Regions from separate parts of the Solibacillus sp. FSL W8-0474 genome, predicted to be linked through region 2. Evidence: riboswitches for the same ligand, from Rfam matches in the RefSeq annotation. Region 2 holds a riboswitch; each other region holds the start of a gene.

Region 1 (4,291 bases), 1.1 Mb from region 2:
ATCAGGATTTCCCCCTGAGTAGGTTTTAAAACGCCACTGATCATTTTTAATAATGTCGATTTTCCACTACCGTTTGGACCAAGAATCCCGAGGATTTTACCTTTTTCCACGTGAAACGTCATATTTTTCACAATCTGTTTTCCGTCATAACCACCTGACAATTCGTTCACTTTTAACACTAGGCAACAACCTTTCTACGTTGCTTAAAGAAAATATAGGCAAATACCGGTGCACCAATAAACGAAGTAATTACGCCAATTGGGAGTTCTACAGGTGAGATGATGGTCCGTGATACTAAATCGCAAATGACGAGTAGACTTGCACCATTTAAAAAGGATAATGTCAGTAAATGTCGATGATCGGCTCCAACTAATAGACGAATCATGTGCGGGACAACTAATCCGACAAAACCAATCGTACCGGATGCAGCTACAGCCGACCCTGTTAAGATTGAGCCACCTGCTAAAATCATATATTTACTGCGCTTCACATTTACCCCTAAGTATTGAGCACGTTCCTCTCCGTATATCATTGCATTCAGCTCACGGCGATTGAACCATATCATACTCGTACCGATAATCATGAATGGCAAAATCATATTTACATATGACCAGCCGCGCATCGATACACTGCCAAGCAGCCAACCAATAATCGCTCTAAGCTCTTCCCCCGTTAAAGCAACCATTAATGAGATACATGAACCTAAAAACGAGCTGAATATAATTCCTGTTAAGATTAACGTTTCCATTTTCATAGAACGATCCACAAGTCGAGCAAAAGATAATACAATGACCATTGTACATGCGGCACCTGCCATGCTGAATACAGGTAATGTAAATGCACCAAGAAACGGAATCGAGATGCCTAAGAAAATTGTCATAACGGCTCCGACTGATGCTCCTGATGAAATCCCTAGCGTATAAGGATCGGCCAATGGGTTTTTTAATAGCCCCTGGAAAGCCGCCCCTGCAATCGCCAGTGATGCACCAACGATTGCGGCTAAAATTACGCGTGGCATCCGAATTTTCCACAGTATACTGTACGCTATCGGATCTGTCATTTTATCCCATAATGTCGAAATGGGGATATTAACCGTTCCAAATGATACTCCGATCCACATGCTGCAAAGAAGCAATGCAATTGAAATAACATAAGCATATATATATTTTCTATTCTTTAAATACATCTGGATAAATTGCCTCACCTAGTGATTCAATACCTTCTACAATACGTGGACCTTGGCGACTCGTCGTATCCCCATCTACGACATGAACATTGCCATTTTTAATTGCATCCATTTCGGTATAGGCAGAGTTATTTACGATGCTATCATAGTCGTTTTCATACGTTACAATAACTTCGTCCGGATTACTTTCAACAAATTGCTCAGAGCTATACATCGGCCATCCAAGCTCTTGTACTGCATTTTCTACATTTAACACTTCTAGCATTTCATTGATAAATGTTTCTTGTCCTGCTGCATATAAGTCCGGCTCTGTGCCCACTACGATAAACACAGATTTTTCTTCTAAATCAGCCACTTTAACTTCAATATCTTGAATTCCTTTTTGAATGGATGCAATCATCTCTGTTGCCTCAGCGGTTTTCCCTGTTAATTGCCCAATTTGTTCAATAGTCGTATATGTTTCTTCAAATGTTGTAGTATTTTTCACTACAAATACAGGAATGCCAACTGATTCAAGTTGCGCAATCCCTTCTTCGTTAAAGCTATAAAGACCTGATTCATGGGCTACTACTAGATCTGGCTGCAATGCAATCAATTGTTCCAAGTTAAATTCCATCCCACCAACTTTTTCTTTTGTCTGAACTTCTTCCGGGTAATTATCATTGTCAGATACCCCAATAATTTGTTCATTTAAGCCTAAGCCAAATAATATTTCTGTATTGGATGGAATAAGGGAAATAATGCGTTCAGGAGCTTTTTCCACTGTCACTTCTTTGTTTAAAGCATCCGTTACCGTTATAGGGAACTGTGCTTGTTCCTCAACAGTTTCTATCGATTGTTGAGCTGTATCTTTTTCTACTGCTGTTTCTTCAACCCCACACCCTGCAAGGAGCATAATGGAGATAATTCCTGTTGAAGAAAGTCGTTGCCAAGTTTTCATATGTAATTAATTCCTCCTAAAATTGTTCTAACCTGTAATTTTAAACAAAAATAAAAAGCCTCCTACAAACTAGGAAGCTTTATGAAAGCAAATAAATTCAAATAAAAAATTCATTTACCACATCCTATCCGCGTAGGCATTAATCGGGCATTATAAAGGCAGGTCTCCTGGCTTATGCATTAACGTTTATGAGCTGCCTTCCCGAAAATTTCAGTGGCATATAGCTCAAAACTAGCAATTACAGTGGCGGGACCGCATCGGATTTGAACCGATTTCCCTTTTACTTCTTACTTTAATTAGATATAGTAAGAACCTTTATAGTAATATTTAATTAATAATATTATTATAGCGGATATTTCATTAATTGTATGCAAAATTACCAAAGTTTCAGATAATTTGTTTATAATTCAGTTTCTGCGTATTAAATAACAGTTCATTCTTTTGTTTTTAAATTCTTTTCAATTGCTGTCTCTGCTAAACGCTTAATTGTAATGTCATCCATTGGTGGATTGTGTAAGCCTGCACGTACATCACGGTAATAGCGTTGAAGTGGGTTGGAACGTTGAAGGCTCTTTGCGCCAACTAAACGCATCGCTTTATCAACGACTTCAATCGCTGTATTTGTCACAACATGTTTAGCAATATTGATTTCGTTAACTAAGGTCGCCTTCTTCGTCGGGTCATTATACAGTCTTGCTACTCCATAAATAGTAAAACGAGCTTTTGTTAATGCTAAATCCATTTCTCCGATGAGCGTTTGAACATTCGGCAATTGTGCAATGGTCCCTTGAATACTATTTGGTGAATGGCTATTCGCAAAATCAACCGCATAATCACGTGCTGCCTGTGCAATCCCTAAATAAGTCGCCGGGATAAGCAGTAACCAGCCGTTCAACTTAAAGCCTGTTGTATAGTTTGGGATTTCCACTAAGTTCGTCTGATCAATGCGTACATTGACGAGCACTAAATCATCGCTTCCCGTACCGCGCATTGATGCCACATCCCACGTGTTTTCGACCGATACTCCTTCAGCTGTTTTCGGAACAAGGAAAAACCCTAACTGATCCTCATCTTCAATCCATGCAGATACTAAAAAATAATCGAGATCCGGTGCACCGCTCGTATAGTTTTTACGCCCGTTAATTATATAATGTTCGCCATCACGTTTTGCGGAAGTCGCCGGACGCCCACCACGCACTGGACTTCCCATCGCAAACTCACTTACTGCACGATTTACTGTCGCACCATTTGCAATTTCTCCACCAAACCAATCAAGCTTTTGAGGATTCCAGTAACGGTTTTCAAAAATCTCGCCTACATTTTGAATTGTCCACGAAACTGCCAACCCCGTACTTCCGCAATAGCTTGCCAATGTTTCATGTAGTAAAAGCGCATCATATACGGTGAAGCCATCTCCTCCGTATTCCTTTGGCAACGTTATTTTTGTATAGCCAATTTTGCGTAGCTTTTGGAAATTTTCAAATGGAAATGTCGCTTGCTCATCTGTTTGTTGAGCCAATTGTTTTATACTCTCTGAAATTGTTTCGAGCTTTTCCAACCATTGTCGCTGCTCGTCCGTTTCAATAAATAATTCCTTGCTCATGAAAAGCACCACCCTCGTCTGTTGTCTTACGTAGTTATTTCTTCAAATTAATAGTACGTTTCAGAAATTTACAAGTCAATAGATATCCCTAGTTTCTTTGTAGGGATTCATTCACTTAATAAATAAGGGGGTAATTTCCAATTTAAAGTGGAACGGTGGCGGGAGAAAATATTCACGCTAATGTAGAACGTTACGATCCAAAAGGAGAACCTTTACAACAAAAGGTAGAAAGGCTCAGTTAAAAAGTAGAAACATCGCATTTCGAAAAAAAACACCCTATTTTCCGTTAATAGAAAATAGAGTGTCGTGAAATTTTGGATTACATTTTCTCAGGTGCACTTACGCCGATTAATTTCAACGCATTTGCCAATGTTGTTTTTACTGCTGTAATTAACGCTAAACGAGCTTGAGTTAGCTCTTTATTGTCTTGATTTAATACTTTTTCTGCATTGTAGAAGCTGTGGAATGCTGCTGCTAAGTCTTGGATATAGTTTGCGATACGGTGCGGTGTGCGGTGTTTCGCTGCATCTGCCACGATTTGTGGGAATGCGCCAACCTTTTT
Region 2 (4,291 bases):
GTCACGTACTTCCACACGTTCCGTAACAGGGGAGATGGAAGCCGTACAGCTGCGAATGTAGGAGATACTGCCTGTCGGAGCGATCGCCAATCTGTATGAGTGGAATAAACCATGCTCCAATACGTCAGACTTTAACTGCTGCCACATATTTTGAGTAATAATCGGTGTAGCCCCAAGTGCTTTAATCACTTCAGGTGTAAGTTCTTTTTCTTCTTTGTTTAGATAGCTTTCAAAGTAAACACCGCTCGCATAATCACTTTCTTCAAATCGGTAAAATGTTTCGTTCTTTTCCTTGGCAATTTCCATCGATGCTTTTAACGAATAATAGTTCAATGCTTCCATAAACGCATCGATAAATTCGATGGACTCTTTGGAACCATAACGGATTCCGCTTTGTACGAGGTGTCCATGCAAGTTCATAACACCTAATCCGACAGAGTGCATTACTTTGTTCGCTTTAGATACAGAAGGAACGTTGATGATATCCGTCATAGTTGAAACATTCGTCAAAAGACGCATTGCTGTATCGACAAGCTGTCCGAAGTCCTGAACTTTCGTTGCTTCGTGAATGTCGATCGAGCCTAAGTTACAAGAGACATCGAGGCCATATTCATTCACCTGGTTTTGGTCAGTAATGACACTTGTTTGCTGGTACTGAAGAATTTCGGTACAAAGATTAGACATCTTCACCCGCCCGATTTCCTTTAACGGATGAGCGTTATTAACATTATCATCAAATATCTCGAACGGATAACCCGATTCAAATTGCGCTTTTTTGATTTCCGTATATAATTTACGTGCATTTAATCGTTTCAGTTTACGGATGTTCGGATTATCTAATAGCTCGTAGTACATTTCCGTAATCGAAATTTCCGACATGCGTTTTCCGTATTCTTTATAAATGTCATAAGAACTGAACAAGACGATATCTTTATCCCGACGCATCAGTTCAAAGAAAATATCCGGGAGAATAATCCCTGTTGAAAGTGTGGCAAGACGGATTTTGTCGTCTGCATTTGGTTTTTTTGAAGAGATGAACGCCTCAATATCTCCGTGGAAAACATTTAAGTAGACGACTCCGGAACCATTTCGTTGTCCAAGTTGATTTGAATAACTAAACGAGTTTTCCAGCAATTTCGCAACAGGCATAACCCCGCTCGCACGGTTTAATATCCCTTTAATTGGATCACCTAACGGACGCAGATCAGTCAAGTTTACCCCGACACCACCACCCAAGCGGGAAAGCTCCAGGCAATAACCGATGTTCTCCGCAATCGAATTCATCGTGTCGTCCATCGTCAGCTTAAAGCATGAGACAAGCTCACCACGCGCCTTTTTCCCGCTGTTAAGAGCAGTTGGTGTTGCCGGCTGATAGGCAGTCATGACTGCTTCAATGGCCTTTTCCGCCAATGCTTCATCACCCTGTGCTAAATAAAGCGCAATAATAACGATTCGGTCTTCATATTTTTCAAGAATTTCTTTCCCGTCTCGGCTTTTCATCGCATAGCTATCGTAAAACTTCGAAGCACTCATAAATGAGGGGAAGCGGAATTTGTACGAATATGCTTTTTTGTACATCCGTTTAATAAAATCCATTGAGTACATTTCAAGAAATTCCTTTTCATAATAGCCTTCATCAACTAAGTAGCGTACTTTTTCCTCAATATCGATAAAGTAGCGTAAGCGGACATTCACGTCTTCAAGGAAATAGCGGCGTGTTGCTTCTTTATCTTTTGCTAAATCCAGTTCACCGGTAGCGCGGTAACGATTTAATATGTCATTGTTTAATTTTAAATATTGTTTCATCATTAAACCTCTTTCCAAATGGAATAATAGTAATTTTTAATGGTTTCGTAATTGGATGTGGTCCCACGTAATTCTAGTTTTTCGATTAACGGAATGCCGTACCTTGCAGCTAATGAATCACCTGCCCGGCCGAAAAAAGCATGACCGAAATTACGGTTCCCGCTTACGATAATTCCTTTGCATTGATTGTAGTTCGCAGTCATGAACTGATCGACGATAGGGGGGACAGAGCCTAATCCATCCGTATATGTAAATAGCAGATACGGCGCATCGATTTTATCCACATCGGCTATATCCTTCGCAGGTAAGTCGAGTTTTTTCACGATGTATCGTACATTGCCAGTTCGTGAAGCATAAATGATCATGCAGTTATTTCAGAAATTCGGTTAATAATGGAAGTTGGCTCTGCAATAAATTCTCCGTTGATTTCGAATAAAGGGACAGATAGAAAGCCTGCATCGAGTACTTTTTGCTTTGCCGTTGCGTCCTGGTCAATATTAATAACCTCGACTTGTAAGTTCGCAGCATCAAGTTCGGATTTTACCCATAGGCATTTTGGACAGATTGTTTTCGTATAAAGTTTCATTAATAGAATCCCTCGCTATATTGATATTTATTGTGCTGTACATTTTAAAGAAAATATAAAAAAGGCTATCCCGGGAAAAAAGGATAGCCTGAAATGGAAACGTAAATGGAAAAATTGCGCCTCCATTTCTATTCCCCGAAGAAATGTACGTAGTTTTAACACGGCAGGTCTCCTGGCTTTGCGTCATCCATCAGACGTACCTTCCCATGCACGTGGCACAGTGGCAATTTTAGTCTTCAGTCAGCATTTACAGTTGCGGGGACAGCGTTGGATTTGCACCAAACTTCCCTTTTAAACTACATTTAGTAGTACCGTGATAAAAAAACACAATATATGGTTGTGAATTGAGTATAAGCCGTTCCAAAGTAAAAGTAAAGGAAAGAAATAAACGTTTAACAGCTAATGGCACTTTTTAGAGAGAAAGATAGCAAATAACATCTAATCCAAGTAAAAAGGTGATCGTGAAGTGAATCATCATAATATGGGGGAGATTTTCTAGTGAAATTTCACTTTAATGATTGGTGAGCTACGGCAAGACAGCGCTAAATTGACGTACTACATTTTTTATCACTTTTGGACCCTAAAATAACGGAAGATTTTACCGTTATTCAAAGGATGTAGCTCATTTTAGGTTGAAATAAAGGAATGTTTTACCGTTATTTCAAATAAAACCCTGAAATTTTATGTTTTTTAGGTCAATATCGGAACTTCCTTCCCTTATTTTGACTAGTTTTTATATAATTTTATAAATAACGGAAATTCATTCCGCTATTTATCTCATTCCGCATCTCTCTCCCCACATCTAACTCATAGCAATAACCCTATTATTAGTAAAATTCCCAGTAAATACTACTTTGTATCTTGACACTCGATATATATACATTTTAAAATTTGTGTATCGATATATCGACAGTCAATATATGGAGGGCCTATGATTCCTTTATCAGAACCAACGTATTTAATTTTATTAGCATTAATAAAAGAACCGACGCACGGCTATGGCATTATTAAAACAATTTCAGAGGTAAGCGAAGGGCAGTATGAAATTGCACCTGGAACGCTTTATGGTGTGTTAAAAAATATTGAAAAACAAAAGTTAATTGAAGTCGTTGGTGTGGATTTAGACAACCGAAAGAAAAAGATTTATGCCATTACAGATGCAGGAAAAGAAGCGCTAAGCGATGAACAACGACGTTATGAAAAGCTATTATCATTTACATACAAATTAAGTGGTGAGGGATAAGATGGCAATTACACGAACATTGAATAAAAGATTTAATTCATTTGAAGCTGAAGAACAATGGTTAAACGAGCTCGCCCAAAGCGGTTGGCGCCTTGTAGATTACGATAAAAAAGAAATCGGTGAAAACTATTATGTATTTCAAGTTGATTTAGATGCTGTAAAAATGCGATACAAAATTGATTTCAGAAGTTTAAAAGATAAAGAAGAGTTTGATGATTATAAGGAGCTTTTCCATGAAGCTGGCTGGGAGCTAATTGCAAAAAATCATTATTATATGAAACATATTTTCATCTCAAATGAGGGAAAGGATATTTATTCAGATCAATTATCACTCATTGACCGTGAACGAAGACGTCGTAATATAATGTCTTTTTATGTAATTGGATTTACTGCTGCAGTAATTGGCGCATATATTGCAACATTTTATTTTGATTACGATTGGTTAAATGCTCTTATTATTATGGGGATACCAGTAGTTATATGGTATAGCTATGGTTTATACAAATTTCATAAAAAAGTACGTCAATTACAACATGGGAGGTAATGAGATGAAACATTTGAAAACACTCGATAATATATTCTTTGTCATGTCACTATTTGGAATTATCCCATTAATTTTAGCTGCATTTGATATTTATCGCCAGCAAGTTCAAGAT
Region 3 (4,291 bases), 420 kb from region 2:
GTACACCACCTGTTATAAAAATCAATCGTATGCCTCCTTTCCAGTTCAAAAAGAGCCTGAGACAAAACGAAAAATATCCATTTTTTTAAAGGAAAAATGGATATTTTTCTGCTTCTGCCAAAATTGATTTCCGTTCCGGGGACGCTTTCCGGGGGCACGGCCTGAGCCTGTAGTCTCAGGCGTCGTGCTGTTCCCCCAGGAGTCGCCCCTTCACTTCAATCAATTCATAAAGTATCAGTTTCTTAATAAGGACATTTCCCTTATACAAACAAATTTCTACTTATGTCCCAGCCCCTTCTATTCTATAACTATTTAAACAGTTCCGGATATACTGATTGTGCCATAATTTCAACGGCTTCACCAATACGCGGTCCAGGACGTGACATGATATCTCCGTCCACTAAGTAAACTGCCTGCTCCTTGACTGCTTGTATTTTATCCCAGCTTGTACGTCCTAAAATTTCTTCGACCGCATTTTCCATATAAGTTGCAGGTGAAATAATAATTTCAGGATTACGAGTAATAATATCCTCTTCTGTCACACTAATCCAGCTTGTCTGATCAGCATAGATATTTTCGATGTTTGCATAATCCATTATTTCTTGCTGAAAAGTACCGTTGCCAGTTGTCCAAAGATCCGGAGCTGGCGACACTTCATAATACACTTTTTTCTTCGTATCGATTGTTGCTGTTTTTTCTTGTACTGTCTTAATTTGCGCTTTAATATCGGCTACAACTTCTTCACCTTTTTCTTCGATACCCATTACTTCTGACAACTGAATAATATCTGAATAAACATCATCGAATGTCGTGGCAGAAGCAATAACAAATACTTTCATACCCGCATCTTCCAGTTGAGCAATTTGTGCTTCCTCCCCAATTGTATATGCAACAACTACATCCGGATCCAATTCCAAAATTCGTTCTGCATTAATGACGGTAGACGTTGAAACGCGTTCAATTTTTTGTGCTGCTTCCGGATATGTATCAAACTCCGTTGCACCGATAATTTGTTCACCTACCCCTAGTTCAAACAAAATTTCTGTATTGCTTGGCTGTAGTGAAATAATCGTTTCTGGGACTTCATCAAATGTTACCTCGACACCACGGTCATCAACAACTGTATAAGGAGCGCTATCATTTTTGGTTGTAGCTTGCTCCTCATTATTAACGTCCTTATCTGTTTTTTCCTCATCTGATCCACATGCTGCTAGTAATAAAGTTGCTGCTAAAGCAAAGACCCATTTGTTATTCAATTTCATTTGTTGTAACTCCTTTTTTCTTTTTTGTTGGATAAGATTTTGAGATAAATGGAATCTCTTCTTGATGATGCTGTTGATTCATATAGACCGCCATGACAAAAAATACATTGGCAAGCAGCCCGAGAAAATCAAACAGAATTTCATCCACTTCTCTTTCTTCGCTTACTTTATGTAATGCTCTGTAAGACTTTTTCGCCTCACTGCGGCAAATATGCAGTCTTGCTGCACTTTCGATTCCTTGTGGCAGGACAAATTGCTGAATTGTTTCTCCGACTTCACTTACATAAAAATCGTATCGATCACTTAACCATTGTAAATCTTCAGTTGTAATGGCTAATTTACCACGGACCGAACCATTGGCATGATAGGCTAGCGGCTGAATCTTTTTTAAATCTTCAAGCACAATCTGACCTAATACATCATCGACTAATGTTGGAAATACTGCGCCAATTCGCGTTGTTAAAGAATCCGTCCGAATCTCATAGTCAACACAGCTTGATTTTTCCCGCATAAACGGATAGCAGGAATAACGAATATCCTTTTTCATAAAATTCTCCTCACTTCAAGTAGTACCTCCTCGCAATTATTGAGTGAACGAAAAAAAGCCACCCATAAGAAAATGGATGGCTTCAAAAATCAATAAAAGGGTGCAAAACGCTCATACGATCAGTGATTGCCGTACATTCTCTTTAATTCCGAAGAGGGATGTTACGATAAGAAAAAGATTGGTCTCCTGGCTCTGCGTTTCACTTTACTCACAAGTACCTTCCCGCTATATTAGCAGTGGTATTACACTTATTTTCATCAACGCTTACAGTTACGGATATAGCTTCGGATTTACACCGAATTCCCATTTATGCATCATGCATCTTTTTCCTGCAAATCTATTCAATTTGTCTTTATCACTTTAGCATATAAAAAATTTTATGCAAACTACATTTTATAAACACTCAGGACATTTGCCGTAAATCTCAAATTTATGCGCTTCTACAGCATACCCTGGCAACTTTTCGCCAAGCATTTCCATTGGACAGACGGATAGCTCTTTTACTTTACCGCAATCACGGCAAATAAAATGATGGTGATGGTGGTCTGACTCACAATGCATGCGGAAATTGCGCTCGCCATTTAATTCTGTTTCTTCCAAAATATCAAGCTCGACAAAAGTCGCTAAGTTGCGATAGATCGTATCGAAGCTCATCCCTGGGAAATCCTTTTTCAATACTGACAGCAAATCACGGGCAGTCAAATATTTATCAGTAGCTGCAAACATATCCAAAATCAATTCTCGTTTATCGGTCTTTTTATAGCCGTTGTCCTTTAATATTTCCCACGCGCGCGTTGCATTCACAGTACTTCTTCCCCTTTCGATTTAATCGATACTTTTAGTACAATTTTTTTGATAAATATAACTAACAATAAAATAATGATCGATGTGACAACAATTGTTCCACCAGGTGCTAAGTTTAAGTAAAATGCAGAAATCAATCCAATAATTACAGCCAGCTCTCCAAATACAATGGCCAAAATAATGGCTTCTTTAAATCCACGGGCCAACCGCATCGCAGCAGCTACCGGTAAAGTCATTAAGCTTGAGACAAGTAGAATCCCTACGATACGCATACTTGCGGCAATGACTAATGCGACGACAACCATAAACAGCAGATGAATCCACTTTGCAGGTAATCCACTCGCTTTAGCATATTCTTCGTCAAACGATAAGACAAAGAGCTCTTTAAAAAACAGAACTAAAAATAATACGACAACGACCGCAATCGCCATCACTACATACAAATCCTGGCGCGAAACAGCGGAAACAGAGCCGAATAAATAGCTCATCAAATCCGTATTAAAGCCGCTTGCCAACGAAATAAATATCGCGCTAATTCCGATACCACCTGACATAATAATCGGAATCGCTAGTTCTTCATAATGTTTATACAGTCGACGTAAACGCTCAATCAATATCGAGCCACTTACAGATGCTACAATTCCTAGATAAATAGGGTTTAGCAATGCCAGTCCTGCAAATGACTGACTTAAGTAAAGACTTCCGGCAATACCGGCAAGTGTTACATGCGATAAAGCATCTGCTATTAACGACAATCGACGAACAACGATGAACACCCCAAGAAGCGGTGCAATCACGCCAATAATCAATCCCGAGAAAAAGGCATTTTGTAAAAATTCATAGTTTAAAATTGCTTCTATCATAACGGCGGTCTACTCCTTAATGAATCTTTCGAACAGAGTGACCGTTCCAGCTAGCGATCTGTTCTTCCGAAATTGTATCAAAATCATTTTTATATCCGTGGAAATGGATCGATTGATTTAGGCATGCTACATGACTGACACGATCCGAAACCGTATCAACATCATGCGTAACTAAAATCATCGTCATATTGTGATGCTTATTCAAGTGTGCAAGCATATCATAGAATGCCTGCACATTTTCGCGATCAATTCCTACTGTAGGTTCATCTAAAATAAGGAGCTTAGGGTCTGACACTAAAGCACGTGCGATAAATACGCGCTGCTGTTGGCCCCCGGAAAGCTGCCCAATATTACGCTTTAGATATTTTTCCATACCGACATCCTTTAAAGCACCCTTTACTAAAATGTCAGCATCTTTTGGATAGCGTTTAAATAAACCAACCTTTTGTACCAAACCGCTTTTTACAACTTCTTCAACGGTTGCAGGGAAGCCGGAATTAAAGGCATTGGACTTTTGCGACACATAACCAATCCACTCACGGTGCTTAAAGTGATTGGCTTGTTCGCCAAATAATTTAATTTCTCCAGACATTGGCTTCAATAAACCTAAAATTAATTTTAAAAGTGTCGATTTTCCAGAGCCATTTTGCCCCATTAGCGCCAAAAAGTCGCCCTCATGAACACGTAAAGAAATATTTTTCAATGCTTGTGTGTATTCATATTGAAATGAAACATCCTTCAATTCAATTAGTATTTTTTTCATATCGTTCGCTTCTTTCTAATTCAAAATCATTACGATTTACATCATGTTAGTA

The links. Region 2 has a riboswitch for cobalamin ahead of NYE67_RS08175 (glutaredoxin family protein). Riboswitches for the same ligand answer to the same signal wherever they lie in the genome.
Region 1: another riboswitch for cobalamin. It lies ahead of NYE67_RS02840 (ABC transporter substrate-binding protein); the one in region 2 lies ahead of NYE67_RS08175 (glutaredoxin family protein).
Region 3: another riboswitch for cobalamin. It lies ahead of NYE67_RS06035 (hypothetical protein); the one in region 2 lies ahead of NYE67_RS08175 (glutaredoxin family protein).

Annotation. Positions count from the first base shown of each region.
Region 1 covers NZ_JBBOQJ010000001.1:547,699-551,989, reverse strand. Annotated here, with positions in the region: gene NYE67_RS02850 (adenosylcobinamide amidohydrolase) at 1-179, opposite strand, end outside; gene NYE67_RS02845 (FecCD family ABC transporter permease) at 179-1,186, opposite strand; gene NYE67_RS02840 (ABC transporter substrate-binding protein) at 1,170-2,126, opposite strand; cobalamin riboswitch at 2,267-2,458, opposite strand; gene NYE67_RS02835 (acyl-CoA dehydrogenase family protein) at 2,560-3,729, opposite strand; gene argS (arginine--tRNA ligase) at 4,049-4,291, opposite strand, start outside.
Region 2 covers NZ_JBBOQJ010000001.1:1,665,005-1,669,295, forward strand. Annotated here, with positions in the region: gene nrdE (class 1b ribonucleoside-diphosphate reductase subunit alpha) at 1-1,806, opposite strand, end outside; gene nrdI (class Ib ribonucleoside-diphosphate reductase assembly flavoprotein NrdI) at 1,809-2,171, opposite strand; gene NYE67_RS08175 (glutaredoxin family protein) at 2,168-2,392, opposite strand; cobalamin riboswitch at 2,538-2,723, opposite strand; gene NYE67_RS08180 (PadR family transcriptional regulator) at 3,324-3,635, shown strand; gene NYE67_RS08185 (DUF2812 domain-containing protein) at 3,637-4,179, shown strand; gene NYE67_RS08190 (hypothetical protein) at 4,184-4,291, shown strand, end outside.
Region 3 covers NZ_JBBOQJ010000001.1:1,243,201-1,247,491, reverse strand. Annotated here, with positions in the region: gene NYE67_RS06045 (bifunctional adenosylcobinamide kinase/adenosylcobinamide-phosphate guanylyltransferase) at 1-25, opposite strand, end outside; gene NYE67_RS06040 (ABC transporter substrate-binding protein) at 309-1,262, opposite strand; gene NYE67_RS06035 (hypothetical protein) at 1,249-1,809, opposite strand; cobalamin riboswitch at 1,969-2,150, opposite strand; gene NYE67_RS06030 (Fur family transcriptional regulator) at 2,203-2,613, opposite strand; gene NYE67_RS06025 (metal ABC transporter permease) at 2,610-3,476, opposite strand; gene NYE67_RS06020 (metal ABC transporter ATP-binding protein) at 3,493-4,239, opposite strand.